2 regions of the Massilia sp. R2A-15 genome follow, and region 1 is predicted to be linked to the other one. Evidence: predicted binding sites of a transcription regulator. Region 1 holds the regulator's gene; the other holds the start of a gene.

Evidence for each region. The regulator FNR, encoded in region 1, switches genes on or off when oxygen is low (the NO sensors DNR and NnrR bind a similar motif). The targets are predictions, from matches to a motif close to TTGATNNNNATCAA.
Region 2: the regulator FNR is predicted to act here: its motif matches at 3,493-3,506, upstream of Q4S45_RS01785 (universal stress protein).

What each region holds. Positions count from the first base shown of each region.
Region 1 covers NZ_CP131935.1:1,551,761-1,558,552, forward strand. Annotated here, with positions in the region: gene ccoP (cytochrome-c oxidase, cbb3-type subunit III) at 1-581, shown strand, start outside; gene ccoG (cytochrome c oxidase accessory protein CcoG) at 578-1,960, shown strand; gene Q4S45_RS07040 (FixH family protein) at 1,978-2,514, shown strand; gene Q4S45_RS07045 (hypothetical protein) at 2,511-2,744, shown strand; gene fnr (fumarate/nitrate reduction transcriptional regulator Fnr) at 2,876-3,643, opposite strand; gene Q4S45_RS07055 (DEAD/DEAH box helicase) at 3,693-4,943, opposite strand; gene Q4S45_RS07060 (hypothetical protein) at 5,025-5,159, opposite strand; gene Q4S45_RS07065 (collagen binding domain-containing protein) at 5,238-6,792, opposite strand, start outside.
Region 2 covers NZ_CP131935.1:375,550-382,341, reverse strand. Annotated here, with positions in the region: gene Q4S45_RS01810 (RES family NAD+ phosphorylase) at 1-195, shown strand, start outside; gene Q4S45_RS01805 (hypothetical protein) at 272-775, shown strand; gene Q4S45_RS01800 (copper resistance D family protein) at 829-1,713, opposite strand; gene copC (copper homeostasis periplasmic binding protein CopC) at 1,714-2,067, opposite strand; gene Q4S45_RS01790 (universal stress protein) at 2,136-2,591, opposite strand; gene Q4S45_RS01785 (universal stress protein) at 2,601-3,428, opposite strand; gene Q4S45_RS01780 (A24 family peptidase) at 3,635-4,504, shown strand; gene coaE (dephospho-CoA kinase) at 4,530-5,177, shown strand; gene zapD (cell division protein ZapD) at 5,242-5,997, shown strand; gene Q4S45_RS01765 (DNA gyrase inhibitor YacG) at 6,013-6,195, shown strand; gene yidD (membrane protein insertion efficiency factor YidD) at 6,196-6,681, shown strand; gene Q4S45_RS01755 (D-amino acid dehydrogenase) at 6,758-6,792, opposite strand, start outside.

The sequences.
Region 1 (6,792 bases):
TCGACAAGTATGCGAAACAGGACCTGAAGACGGTGGCGGCCGATCCGCAGGCGCGCCAGATCGGCGAACGGCTGTTCCTGACCTACTGCGCGCAGTGCCACGGCTCCGACGCGCGCGGCGGCAAGGGCTTCCCGAACCTGACCGACAGCGACTGGCTGCATGGCGGCGAGCCGGCCACCATCAAGGCCACCATCATGCACGGCCGTACCGGGCAGATGCCGCCGATGGGCGCGGCGCTGGGTTCGGACAAGGATATCGAGAACGTCGCGCATTACGTGCGCAGCCTGTCGGACCTGACCACCGACCCGATCAAGGTCGCCTTCGGCAAGACGAAGTTCGCCGCCTGCGCCGCCTGCCACGGCGCCGACGGGCACGGCAACCAGGCGCTGGGCGCGCCCAACCTCACCGACAAGGTCTGGCTGTACGGCGGCAGCGCCGACACCATCATGGAGACCATCCGCAAGGGCCGCACCAACACCATGCCGGCGTTCGAGGCGTTCCTGGGCGAGCCGAAGGTGCATGTGCTGGCCGCCTACGTCTGGAGCCTGTCGAACGAGAACGGCGGGGAAGCGGCAAAATGAGTGATGCAGCACCCCGCGAGACCGTCATCAAGATGTACGCCGCGCGCGAGGAAATCTATCCGCGCGAGACGAAGGGACGCTACGCCTCGCTGCGCTGGGCTTGCGTCTGGCTGACCCAGATCGTGTTCTACGGCTTGCCCTGGCTGCGCTGGAACGACCGCCAGGCGATCCTGTTCGACCTGGGCGCGCGCAAGTTCTACATCTTCGGGGTGGTGCTGTGGCCGCAGGACTTCATCTACCTGGCCGCGCTGCTGATCGTGTGCGCGTTCGCGCTGTTCCTGGTCACCGCAGTGGCGGGGCGCGTCTGGTGCGGCTTCGCCTGCCCGCAGACCGTGTACACCGAAATCTTCATGTGGATCGAGCGCCGCATCGAGGGCGCCCGCAGCGCGCGCATCCGGCTCGACCGCCAGCCATGGAATGCCGACAAAATCGCGCGCAAGGGCACCAAGCACGCCGCATGGTTCGCGGTGGCGCTGTGGACCGGGTTCAGCTTCGCCGGCTACTTCACGCCGATGTCGACCCTGATGTCCGAAGTATCGGCGCTGCGCCTCGGTCCGTGGGAGACGTTCTGGATCCTGTTCTACGCGCTGGCCACCTACGGCAACGCCGGCTGGCTGCGCGAACAGGTCTGCAAGTACATGTGCCCCTACGCGCGCTTCCAGAGTTCGATGTTCGACAAGGACACGCTGATCGTCACCTACGACGCCAAGCGCGGCGAACCGCGCGGCGCGTTGGGCAAGGCGCAAGGCGACTGCATCGACTGCGGCATGTGCGTGCAGGTTTGCCCGACGGGCATCGACATCCGCAAGGGCTTGCAGTATGAATGCATCAGCTGCGCCGCCTGCGTGGACGCCTGCAATTCGGTGATGGACAAGGTCGAGCGCCCGCGCGGGCTGATCCGGTATTCGACCGAGCAGGCGCTGGCCAGGGGCTGGTCTTCGGCCCAGGTGCGGGCCCGGTTGCTGCGTCCACGCGTGCTGATTTACACCACGCTGCTGGCGCTGATCGGCGGCGCGCTCGGCGCCGCGCTGGCGTTGCGTACGCCGCTCAAGCTCGACGTGATGCGCGACCGCGGCGCGATGGGCCGCGAAGTCGAGGACGGGGTGATCGAAAACGTCTACCGGCTGCAGGTGATGAACACCGCGGAGACGGCCCACACCTTCCGCATCTCGGTGTCCGGCCTGCCGTCGATCCGGCTTGCCACCACCGACATGACGAAGCTCGACGGCGCCAGCGCGCGCGCCGTCGCGGTGCGCGTGCAGGCGCCGCGAGAAGGCGCCAAAACAGGATCGAACCGGATAGAATTCGGCCTGACGGCCGTGGACGATCCGGGCCTGGCAGTGACGGAGAAGGCCGTTTTCATCGTGCCCAAACAATGAAGAAGAAGGAGACACCCATGCACAGCGCTTCACTTCCGCTCGCCGGCGCCGGCGCGGCGCCCTGGTACACCCACCGCTGGCCGTGGCTGCTGATGTTCGGCCCCGCCTTCGTGCTGGTGGGCGGCGCCTTCGCCGGCTACCTGGCGACCACCCGGCCCGACGCGATGGTGGTCGACGACTACTACAAGCAGGGCAAGGCGATCAACCAGGACCTGCGGCGCGACCGCGCGGCGACCGCGCTGCAGCTTGCGTTCGAGGCGCGCTACGATCCGGCCAGCGCGACGCTGTCGGGCAGCATCCGCAGCGCCGGCGCGCCGCTGGCGGCGCCGATCTACATCTATTTGGCGCATCCGACCCAGCCGGCCAAGGACCTGCGGCTGCTGGCGACGCCCGACGCCGCAGGGCATTTTTCGCTGGCCCTGCCGATGCTCGAGCGGGCGCACTGGCAGGTGGTGGTGGAGGGTTCGCGGCGGGAGTGGCGGCTGGCGCGCAGCTGGAGCTGGCCGCGCCGGCAGGGCGTGGAGATCCTGGCCGACGCGCCGGAGGCCCGATGAAGCGGGTCGCGATGATCGTGCTGTGGCCGTCGTTCCTGGCGGCGGCGCTGGCCGAGGGCTGCTTCTTTGCGCTGTTCGATCCAGCCGAACTGGTTCGCCTGGAGGAGACGGGACTGGCGCCGATGGCGATCTACGGCATCGGCTTTTTCCTGTTCTGGACCCTGTGCGCGCTGGCGAGCATGCTGACGTGCTACCTGGCCTTTACGCCCGAAGGCGATCCGCCGTTTTAACCCATGGCGGGTCAGGTCCTGCGGACCTGACCCCATTTTGATTTCGCCACAGATTATCGAAAATACCGGTGCAATCGCGCTGTCGTCGAGATTCTCAACTTGGGGTCAGGTCCGCGGGACCAGACCCCGGCTTACGACATGGGGTGGCACTGCTCGGTGCCGGCGGCCATTGCCTTGAGCAGCGCCGGTTCGAGCAGGGTGACTTCGCGCTTGTCGACCCGGACCAGGCCCTGCTTCTTGAAGCGCGACAGCAGGCGGCTGATGCTTTCGATGGTCAGGCCGAGGTAGTTGCCGATGTCCTCGCGCGACATGCGCAGCTGGAAGCTGGTGGCCGAGTAGCCGCGCGCGGCGTAGCGCGCCGACAGATTGATCAGGAATACCGCGAAGCGCTGTTCGGCGCGCATATTGCCAAGCAGGAGCATGACGTTCTGCTCGCGGGTGATTTCCTGGCTCATGATGCGGTGGAAGTGGCGTAGCAGCGTCGGCACATGGGCGAACAGGTCTTCCAGGTCGGCAAACGGAATCTCGCACACCTCGCTGTCTTCCAGCGCCACCGCGTCGCAGTGGTGGCGGTCGCCGCTGATGGCGTCCATGCCCAGCAACTCGCCGGCCATCTGGAAGCCGGTGATCTGCTGCTCGCCGGCCGCGTTGATCTGGTAGGTCTTGAAATGGCCGAAGCGGATCGCGTACAGGTTGCGAAACGGCTGGCCCATCTGGTACAGGCGCTCGTCGCGCGCGACCCTGCGGCGCTTGCCGATCACGTCGTCGAGGCGCGTGATGTCCACCGCGTCCAGGCCCATCGGCAGGCAAAGCTGATGCATGCTGCACGCCGAGCAGCTGGCCTTGAGCGCGTGCATGTTGAAGTGCACGGGGGCGAGGTGGGGGAGAGGGTGTTCCATAATCCCCATTATAAGCCCCGGGGCGGGGCCCTGCCAAATTGTTGAGCAATCAACGGCGGGCGAAGCGCACGTCGATTTCGGTGACCCTGGCGTCGCCCTTGGGCTTCTTCGGCTTTTTCGGCTTTTTCACCACTTCTCCGCGGGTATTGGTGACGGGCACCCGGTGGTCCGGTTCGAATCCCGGCTCGTCGACGCGCTGCAAGGTTTGCTTGGTCAGTACCTCGATGGCGGCCAGCTGCACCACTTCGTCGGCGCACACCAGCGACACCGCTTCGCCCGAGGCGCCGGCGCGCCCGGTGCGGCCGGTGCGGTGCACGTAGTCCTCGGCGACGATCGGCAGGTCGAAGTTGACCACCAGCGGCAGGTCGTCGATGTCCAGCCCGCGGGCGGCGACGTCGGTGGCGACCAGGATGCGCGCTTCGCCGGCCTTGAAGCGCTCGAGCGCGCGCAGGCGCGCCGGCTGCGGCTTGTCGCCGTGGATCGAGTCGGCCGCCACGCCGTGCGCCTGCAGGGTGTCGACCAGCTGGTCCACGCCCTTGCGGGTCTTGACGAACACCAGCACCTGGCCCCAGCGCTTCTTCTTCAGCAGGTGCATGAACAGCTCGGGCTTGCGCTTCTTGTCCACCGGGACGATCCACTGGGCGATCGCTTTCACGGTCGTGTTGCGCGGGCTGACTTCGATACTGAGCGGGTCGCGCAGCAGCTTGCCGGCCATCGCGCGGATCTCGTCGGAGAAGGTGGCGGAAAAGAGCAGGGTCTGGCGGCGCGCGGGCAGGGCGGCGAACACGGCATCGAGTTCGCGCGCAAAACCCAGGTCGAGCATGCGGTCCGCTTCGTCGAGCACCAGCGTCCGCACCTGGTCGAATTTCACCGCGTTCTGGCGGTGCAGGTCGAGCAGGCGCCCGGGCGTGGCGACCAGCAGGTCGAGTCCTTTGCGCAGCTTCATCATCTGCGGGTTGATGCTCACGCCGCCGTATGCGACGTGGGTGCGCAGCGGCAGGCTGGCGCCGTACGCAAGGAAGCTCTGATGGACCTGTTCGGCCAGTTCGCGGGTCGGCACCAGCACCAGCGCGCGCACCGAGTTGGACGCGACTTTCGTGCCTTCCATTGTCAGCTTCTGCAGGATCGGCAGCGCGAAGGCGGCGGTCTTGCCGGTGCCGGTCTGGGCGGCGGCCATGACGTCGCGGCCGGCCAGCACGGCCGGAACGGCCTGCGCCTGCACCGGCGTCGGCGTTTCGTAGCCGAGTTCGGCGAGGGTACGGACGAGCGGGTCGATCAGGCCGAGGGAGACAAACGACATGGGTAGCACCTGGTAATGGACGAAAACGGCAACAGTTTACCCTGTCGCGCACCGACAAGTGCGGGAAGCGGCAATCCGCGCCTACGCGGACGCGGCGGACGCGGCGACGGCCGGCTGCGCGACAGTCGGCTTGAGCGGATCGTGCTTGTCCTTGCAGGCCGCCAGCAGCAGGCAGGCGAGGGCGAGCGCGGTCCAGCGTGCGGGGCGGCGATCCATGGGCGGGTTCCTCCGGGTTGATGTCAAGGCCTTCGTGCTGACTCGATCATACCCGCGCCGGGCGGCCGGCGGCGCGCCTTACTTCGGGTTGGCCTCGACGTACAGTTCGCGGCCGTTGACGAAGTTTCCGTCCGGGGAAATGGTGATCAGGTGCATGCCCATGTCGCTCAGGTCGAGCCGCTTGAGCTGCTCTTTCGACAGGCGCAGGATGTAATTGCCCGGCAACACGCTGGACATGACGAAGTAGCCGTCCGAGGCGCTCCTGGCGGTGCCGACGACCTTGTGACTGGCGTCGACCAATTCGAGCTCGAGGGAGCCGACGGCGCGCCGTTCGCCACCCACCAGCATATAGGTGGTGCCGTCGATCTCGCCGGTGACGCTGACGGCGAAGTCGAGCTGGCTGACCTTGCCCGGCCGCGGCACGACGCGAAAACCCTTCTGCTGCGCGGCAAGCTGCGGGTCTTCCAGCGTCGTCACGTCGAAGCCGATGTCGACGTTTTGCTTGACCGGCAGGCGGTTCAGGTAGGCGATGCCGTCGGGGCCCGTGCGCGCCAGGGTGCCGCCGCCGTTGACGGTGAAGCCGGCGCCCTCGAGCGGCTGCTCGCCCGGATCCATCACGCCGTTCTGGTTCTTGTCGAGGAACACGCGCACCGAGGCGGCGCCGGTCGGCGCCATCGGCTGGGCCTCGGTGATCCAGCGCCCGCGGCGCGGATCGAGGCCCATCGCGACGAACAGCTGGACGCCCACGCCGTACTCGCCGCGGCTCGAATAATAGCCGTTCACGCCCAGGCCGAAACTGCCCAGGCTCTTGTTCATGCCCGCCGTGATGCGGTATTCCGGCTGCTGGAAGCCGCGCTGCACGCCGACGTTGAGCAGGTAGCCGTCGTCGAGATATTTGTCGGCGGAGATTGCCAGGGTCGAGGTGGACAGGTGCGGCTCGATGTTGTACTGCAGCTGGCCGCTGACGCCGATGCCGGCCACGCGGCGGCTCGCCTGCAGCAAGCCGTCGGCCGTCTTGACGCCGCTGTGCGACTGCCAGCGCAGGGCGTTGGTCACCGAGGTGCCGAACTTGTAGGCCGAGACGCGCCCGGACAGCTCGATGTTCTGGGCGTCCGACGCCAGCCGGTCGCGCTGCACCTGGAGCGACACCGGCAGGCGCGCGCCGGCGCCGGCCGGTAGCGAGCCGTCGAGCTGCAGCTCGTCGCGCGAGCGGATCGGGTCGCGTGAAGGCAGGTACAGTTCGCTGGAGAAGTCCTTGAGTTCGGCGTGGCTGGCGCCGACCGACAGGCCGAAGAGCTGGGTCTTGAGCGCGACCTGGGCCAGCTGGCCGCCGCCGTCCGAGGTGGCCAGGTCGGCGCTGACGATGTAGGAATTGAGATAGCCGTGCAGGCCCAGGTTGGCGAAGCGCTTGTCCTTGCCGTCCTGCGCCAGGCGCACCAGGCCGCCGTTGGCGCTGAGCTGGCGCGTCAGGCCCCAGTCGAACTGCGCCACCGAGCGCGCGTGGCCGGACTCGTCGCGCTGGCGCGTCATGCTGTAGTAGGCCTGGCCGGGCGCGATCATCGACTGCTCGAGCAGGAAGCTCTGGCGCTCGACGCGCAGCTGGCCGAGCGGACCGTGGAACACCAGCCGGAAT
Region 2 (6,792 bases), 1.2 Mb from region 1:
GTGCAGGGTATGTGCTGGACTTCGCGGCAGGATGACAGCGCCCAAGCTTTGATTATTTTTGGCGACCGCCTTGGGAAAGGCGTCCTGAATCAAACCGGCGTATCGCGAAGTCTCATCGAAGACTTGCCTACCTATCGCGCGGTTTTGGCCTTGGCCGAACAGATCGGCGTCGAAATCGTGACGAAATCCTCCTAGACGCATCGATGTTGTTGGGCGACCGACGACTCTCTGGCGCGCCTCATCCACTGCTCAGTTGTGGCAACATGAGGGAATGAAAATACTCACTGCCCTGTTCAGCTCCGTGCACGCGCTGATGGCGCTCCTGTTTGCCGGCGCCGCGCTGATGCTCATCGTGATCTCTGCCCGGATGGGATGGGCGGCCTTTGCGGGCGGCCTCGACGGCGCCGCGGCACTGTCAATCATCGAGGCCATGGGGCTGCTGGCGTCGGGTGTGGTCGCGCTGCAGATCGCCGAGACCATCGTCGAGGAAGAGGTTATCCGCGACACCAACATCAGCGCGCCGACCCGGGTGCGGCGCTTCCTGTCGCGCTTTTTTGTGGTCGTGGTCGTGGCGCTGGCGGTCGAAGGACTGGTCGCCACGTTCAAGGCGCTGCACGAAAATCCGACTCACCTTCCCTACGCGGCCAGCATCCTGGTCGCCGTGGGCATCCTGCTCGCCGCGTGGGGGCTGTTCATCCACCTGAACCGGTCGGCCGAGGAGCTCGAACCCGAAGCGATGGAGGAAGCGAAAGCCGAGGACGTGAAACTCAAGTAGCCGCTGAAAATGGGGTCAGGTCCGCCGGACCTGACCCCGACGCTGACACTGCCTTATGCAAGAGGTGGCGGCGTCGAACTGAGGAAGGCGGCAAGCACGAGCACTGCCATCAGTACCACTCCTTCCACCCGCAACACCAGCACGAAGCGCCGCGCGGACGCACCGGCCAGCACCGAAGGCATCACGAAGAAGCGGTTGAAGGCGCCCAGCCCCACTGCGACCACCACGCACGACAGTTTGACCAGCAGCGTGACGCCATAGGGACTCCCCATCACGTTGGCCGCACTCCCGAGGTTGTGCCAAGCGCTGTACGCGCCGGTGGCGACGACAGCCGCAAGCGCCTCCGTTGCCGAGGACGACAGGGCCTGCACATGCCTTGCGACGCTTTGTTTGTCGTGGGAGCCGGAGTTGGACAAAGTCGCCAGGCCGGCGACAATCACTTCGCCCGACCAGGCGCTGATGGCCATCAGGTGAATCCAGTCGACCGCGATGGCGATGCTGATATCGCCGTCGCCGGCCGCGTGGCTGACCATGCTGCGTGAATAAAGGAAGACCGCGAGTGCAAGCAGACCGCCGCGACTGAAAAACGGGGTCAGGTCCGCAGGACCCGACCCCAGCACCAGCACTGCCGCCGTCAGCGCAACGGCGCCGATCTTCCAGGCGAATCCATAATGAGTTTGCGTCAGCATGGAATAGACGGCCGCACCGGCTTCGGCCAGCGACGTCTCGGCCATCAGCGCCGCCTCTAGCCAGAGCAAAAGCGCGCTGGCGAGCAGCGCGGCGATGGTCGCGCCCAACGCGATCGCGCGAGTGGTCGGCAATCTGATTGCCGACCACTCGGATGAATCTCGCGAGAAGAACAGCGTCAGTAAGGTCGCCCCGACCGCAATGGCCGCGGCCAGGTTGAGCATCACCGTGGCGGCAAGCTGCGCCCCCATCTATTTGACGGTGAAGGAAAATTCGCCTTTGGTCTTGTGCCCATCGTGGCCCATCGCGGTCCAGCGGACGCGGTACTCGCCCGCGCGCAGGGCCGGCAGCGATACGGCAAGCGCCTTGCGATTGTCGTTGTCGGGGACCGCTTTCACCGCGATCTCGGTGCCTTGCACATTCGTCAGCGCGACCTTGCTGAACGCCGGTTCGATCGACTCGTTGAACTGAAGGCGGATACGCTGCGGCGCCTGTGCGAGCACGCTGGACGCCTTCGGTTCCGACGTCTCGAGTTTGGCGTGCGCGCTTGCGGCGGTCGCCGCGCAAGCAAGCAGGCCAGCCAGCGCAAATGAACTGATTTTCATGGGTTCTCCGTTTTCCCGGATTGTACCCCGGCTCAGGGTCTGACCCGCGGGGTCAGACCCTGGCGTGCCTAAGCGGCGGGAAGCTCCGGCCGCAGCACCAGCACCGGCACGCGCGAATACGCCAGCACCTTCTGCGTCTGGCTGCCCGCCAGCAGCCGCGACAAACCGCGCCGCCCGTGCGAGGCAATGAAAATCACGTCGCAGCGATACTCCTCGGCGGCGCGGATGATTTCTTCGTACGGCAGGAACGACATCGCCGTATGCGTCTCGCAGGCGACCCCGCCGTCCTTCGCCACGCGCGCCACTTCGTCCACCGCCTGCTGCGCCACCTGCTGCAGCTCGGCGCTGTCGATGCCCGGGTCGATCATCATCGCGCCGTCCACCGCCGGCAATATCGGGTATGGCTGCGCGACCGAGAAGGCGACGACCACCGCGCCGCTGGCACGCGCATAGTCGATCGCCGCGGCGATGGCCTGGCCGGCCAGTTCCGATCCGTCGGTGGGTACCAGGATTCTCTTGTACATGTGTGCCTCCTAATGGGACATCAAGACGGGAATGGTCATGGTGGAGAGAATGGCCTCGGTGGCGCCGCCCACCAGCACTTCGCGAAAGCGGGTATGGCCGTATCCGCCCATGACGAGCAGGTCGGCGCCCAGATCGGCCGCCAGCGACAGCAGCGCGCTGCCGACGCCGATACGCGTTTCCTCGCGCAGCACTTCGACGTTCACGCCGTGGCGCGCCAGGAACAGCGCAATGTCGGCGCCGGCCAGGCGCGGCAGGTCGCCCGTATTGAATACCGCCAGCGACACCTTGCGGGCACAGCGCAGCATCGGCAGCGCGTTGCCGATCGCGCGGCGCGCCGGCATGCTTTCGTCCCAGCCCACCAGCACCTCTTCGCCGACCACTGGCGGGGCGCCGATGAACGGCACCATCAGCACCGGCGCGGCGCTGTTGAGCATGACGAAGGCAGGCAACTCAGGATCGAGGCGCGCCGCCGGGTCATCGGGATCGAACTGGCTGATGACGACCACGTCGGCGTAGCGCGCCTGCATCGCCAGGCCGGCGGCGGCGTCGTCGTCGACCAGGCGCCGCTCGAAGGAAAGCCCGTCCACCGCGCCGGCGATGGCGTCGAAGCGGTCGAGCGCAAGGTTGGCGCGGGCCATCAGCTCGTCGAGCTGGGCCGCCAGCACGGTGCGCGCCACGTCCACCGTGGCGCCGTGATAGATGAAGCGCGAAATGCCCGTCATGGCCGCGCCGATCAGGTGCGCGCCCTGGCTCGCCGCGACGCTGGCGGCCAGCGCAATGCGCGCCTCGGCGTGGCGGGACTGATCGACATGGACGACGATGGTTCGGTACGACATGGCGCCTCCGCTCACGGGAAAAGTCCCTTCCCTTGCAGTTTGTCAGTTTGGCATTAACATATCTTTGATCCAGATCAAGCCGCTGACTGACGCGATTTCGCCGTATTGATTTGCACAATCGCGCGGAACGCGTCTATGATTCGTAATCTTCCTGAGATGCAACAAATCGGCATCGCCACGGGTTCTTCGTCACACACTGGAGCGTTATTCTTTTGGAAACCCTATTGTTTGCCGCCCCCGGCTCGCTGGGCGCGACCCTGGCCGCAGGACTGTTCGGCTTGTTGATCGGCAGTTTCCTCAACGTCGTCATCTACCGCCTGCCGAAGATGATGCAGCGCGACTCCGACAATTACGTGGCGCATGAGAGCGGCAAGGAATTGCCGCACCAGGACAATTTCAACCTGATGGTGCCGCGCTCGGCCTGTCCGCATTGCGGCCACCAGATCACCGCGCTCGAAAACATTCCCGTGGTCAGCTACATCGCGCTGGGCGGCAAGTGCAGCGCGTGCAAGGCGCCGATTTCGATCCGCTATCCGGCCATCGAGCTGGTCACCGGCCTGCTGTCGGCGCTGCTGATCTGGAAATTCGGCAGCGGCTGGGCCGGCCTTGCCACGCTCGGCTTCGGCTGGGCGCTGCTGGCGATGACGGCGATCGACTACGACACCCAGCTGCTGCCGGACGACCTGACCTTCCCGCTGCTGTGGGCCGGTCTGCTCATCAATATCAACGGCACCTTCGTCCCGCTGCAGGATGCGGTGATCGGCGCGGCGGCCGGCTACCTGGTGCTGTGGGCTGTCTATTGGCTGTTCAAGCTGGCGACCGGCAAGGAAGGCATGGGCTATGGCGACTTCAAGCTGCTGGCCGCACTCGGCGCCTGGCTGGGCTGGGCCATGCTGCCGGCCATCATCCTTCTGTCGTCGGTGGTCGGCGCGCTGGTCGGTATCTGCCTGATCCTGTTCGCCAAACACGGCCGCGAAAAGCCGATCCCGTTCGGCCCCTACCTGGCCGCGGCCGGCATGATCGCGCTGCTGTACGGCCCGCAGATCACCGCTTTCTCGCACCAGTTCATCGGCTGACACGACAAGGGCCGGCGAGGACATCATGGACAATGCGCGCGGGCCACTGTTACAGATCGGACTGACCGGCGGGATCGGCTGCGGCAAGACCACGGTGGCCGACATGTTCGCCGCGCTGGGCGCCTCGGTGGTCGATACCGACCTGATCGCCCACTCGATGACGGTTCCCGGCGGCCCGGCGATGGCGGCGATCGCGGCCGAATTCGGCCCCGCCTACCTGGCCGCCGACGGCGCGCTCGACCGCGCCGCGATGCGCGCGCTGGTGTTCTCCGATCCTTCCGCCAAGCAACGCCTCGAAGCCATCCTGCATCCGCTGATCCGCGCCGCCGCCGAACGCGAGGCGGCCGAGGCCAAGGGCGCCTACGTCATCTTCGTCGTGCCGCTGCTGATCGAATCGGGCAACTGGCGCGGCCGGGTCGCGCGCGTGCTGGCGATCGACTGTCCCGAATCGATGCAGATTGCGCGCGTGATGGCCCGCAATGGCTTGCCAGAAGCGCAAGTGAGGGGGATCATGGCGGCACAGGTCACGCGCGCCCAGCGGCTGGCCGCCGCCGATGACGTCATCGTCAACGACGACGGCATCGCCGCCCTGGCGCCGCAAGTGGAAGCGTTGCACCGGCAATACATTACAATGTCGTCCAGAATGACAGGATTACCATTGGAGAATTTGTAATTTTGCTTCGCTTGGTTCAGAATCACGTGATTCTTCTCCGGCCTATAAGAAAAGGGATGTCATTTTGATCGTCTACGAATACCCTTTCAACGAGCGCATTCGCACGTTGTTGCGGCTGGAAGACCTGTACGAGAAATTCAAGTTCTTTGTTCACCAGGAACACGCGATGCAGCACCACGTCGCGCTGTCCACGATTTTCGACATGCTGGAAGTGGCCGGCCGCGCCGACCTCAAGTCCGACCTGCTGCAGGAACTCGAGCGCCAGAAGCAAAGCCTGCTGAGCTATCGTTCCAATCCGAACGTGGTCCCGGAAATGCTCGACGCCGTGCTGGGCGAGCTCGAGACCGTCAGCGCCAACCTGGTCGCGGCGCAGGGCAAGACCGGCCAGAACGTGCGCGACAACGAGTGGCTGATGAGCATTCGCGGCCGCACCATCATCCCGGGCGGCGCCTGCGAGTTCGACTTGCCCTCGTATTACGCGTGGCAGAAGCGTCCGTCCGAGCAGCGGTACAATGACATCGTCGCCTGGTTCGCACCGCTGGCGCCGCTGTTCGACGCGCTGGCGCTGGTGCTGCGCCTGCTGCGCGACTCCGGCGGGCCGGTCAAGATGATCGCCAACGCCGGCAGCTACCAGCAGATGCTGCAAGGGAAAATCTACCAGATGCTGCGCCTGAGCCTGGATGAGAACCTGGGTGCGATCCCGGAGATATCCGCCAACAAATACATGCTGTGGGTTCGTTTCACGAGCCAGGGCGGCGACCTGAAACCGAAGCCGCTGGAAGACGACGTACCGTTCGAACTCACGCTGTGCAATTTTTAAGAAGTGAGTGATGCGATGCCAGTAGTAGCCTGCCCCACCTGCGCCAAGAAGGTCGAATGGACCGAGGCCAACAAGTACCGCCCTTTCTGCTCGGAGCGCTGCAAACAGATCGACCTGGGCGCCTGGGCCGAGGAGAAGTACACGATTCCGGCCGCCGCGCCGGCCGATCCGCTGGACGATCCGCTGGCCGACGAATAAATGAGGCCAGGCCTGGGCACCGCTTCAGGCAGTCTCGGCGCCCGCTGCGCTCTCGCGGCGATCCGCGCCTATCAGCGGTATCTGTCGCCTCACAAAGGATTTTCCTGCGCCCTGCGCGGCGCCACGGGCGGCCGTAGTTGTTCGGCGTATGGCTATCGCGCGATCGCGCGGGCCGGCCTGCGCCAGGGGCTTCGGCTGCTGCGGCGCCGGCTCAAGGCGTGCGGCGACAAGCACCGCTATGGCGGCGGGCCACTGAGTCACCAGCACGGGGACTGCGATCCGGGATGCGACTTGAGTTGCGATACGGGCGACGTGGTTTCCGACACCTGCGAGGTGCTCGGGGATTGCGCATCGTGCGATTTCTGGTCGCGGCGTAGGTCGAATAAGACTGCCCAAACCCGGGAGCAAAACCTCGACCCGGTACGCGCGCGCGTCAGGAAAGCAAAGCGCGAGCTGGCAGAAGACGCCACGCGCGCCGAGGATTGACGCGGCGCCGACAAACCCGGGGTCAGGTCCAGCGGACCTGACCCCAGCTCTTGGGCCGCGGCGCTGAACGACTTCGTTACGCCGTCACGCCCTGCGGCACGAAGATCGGCT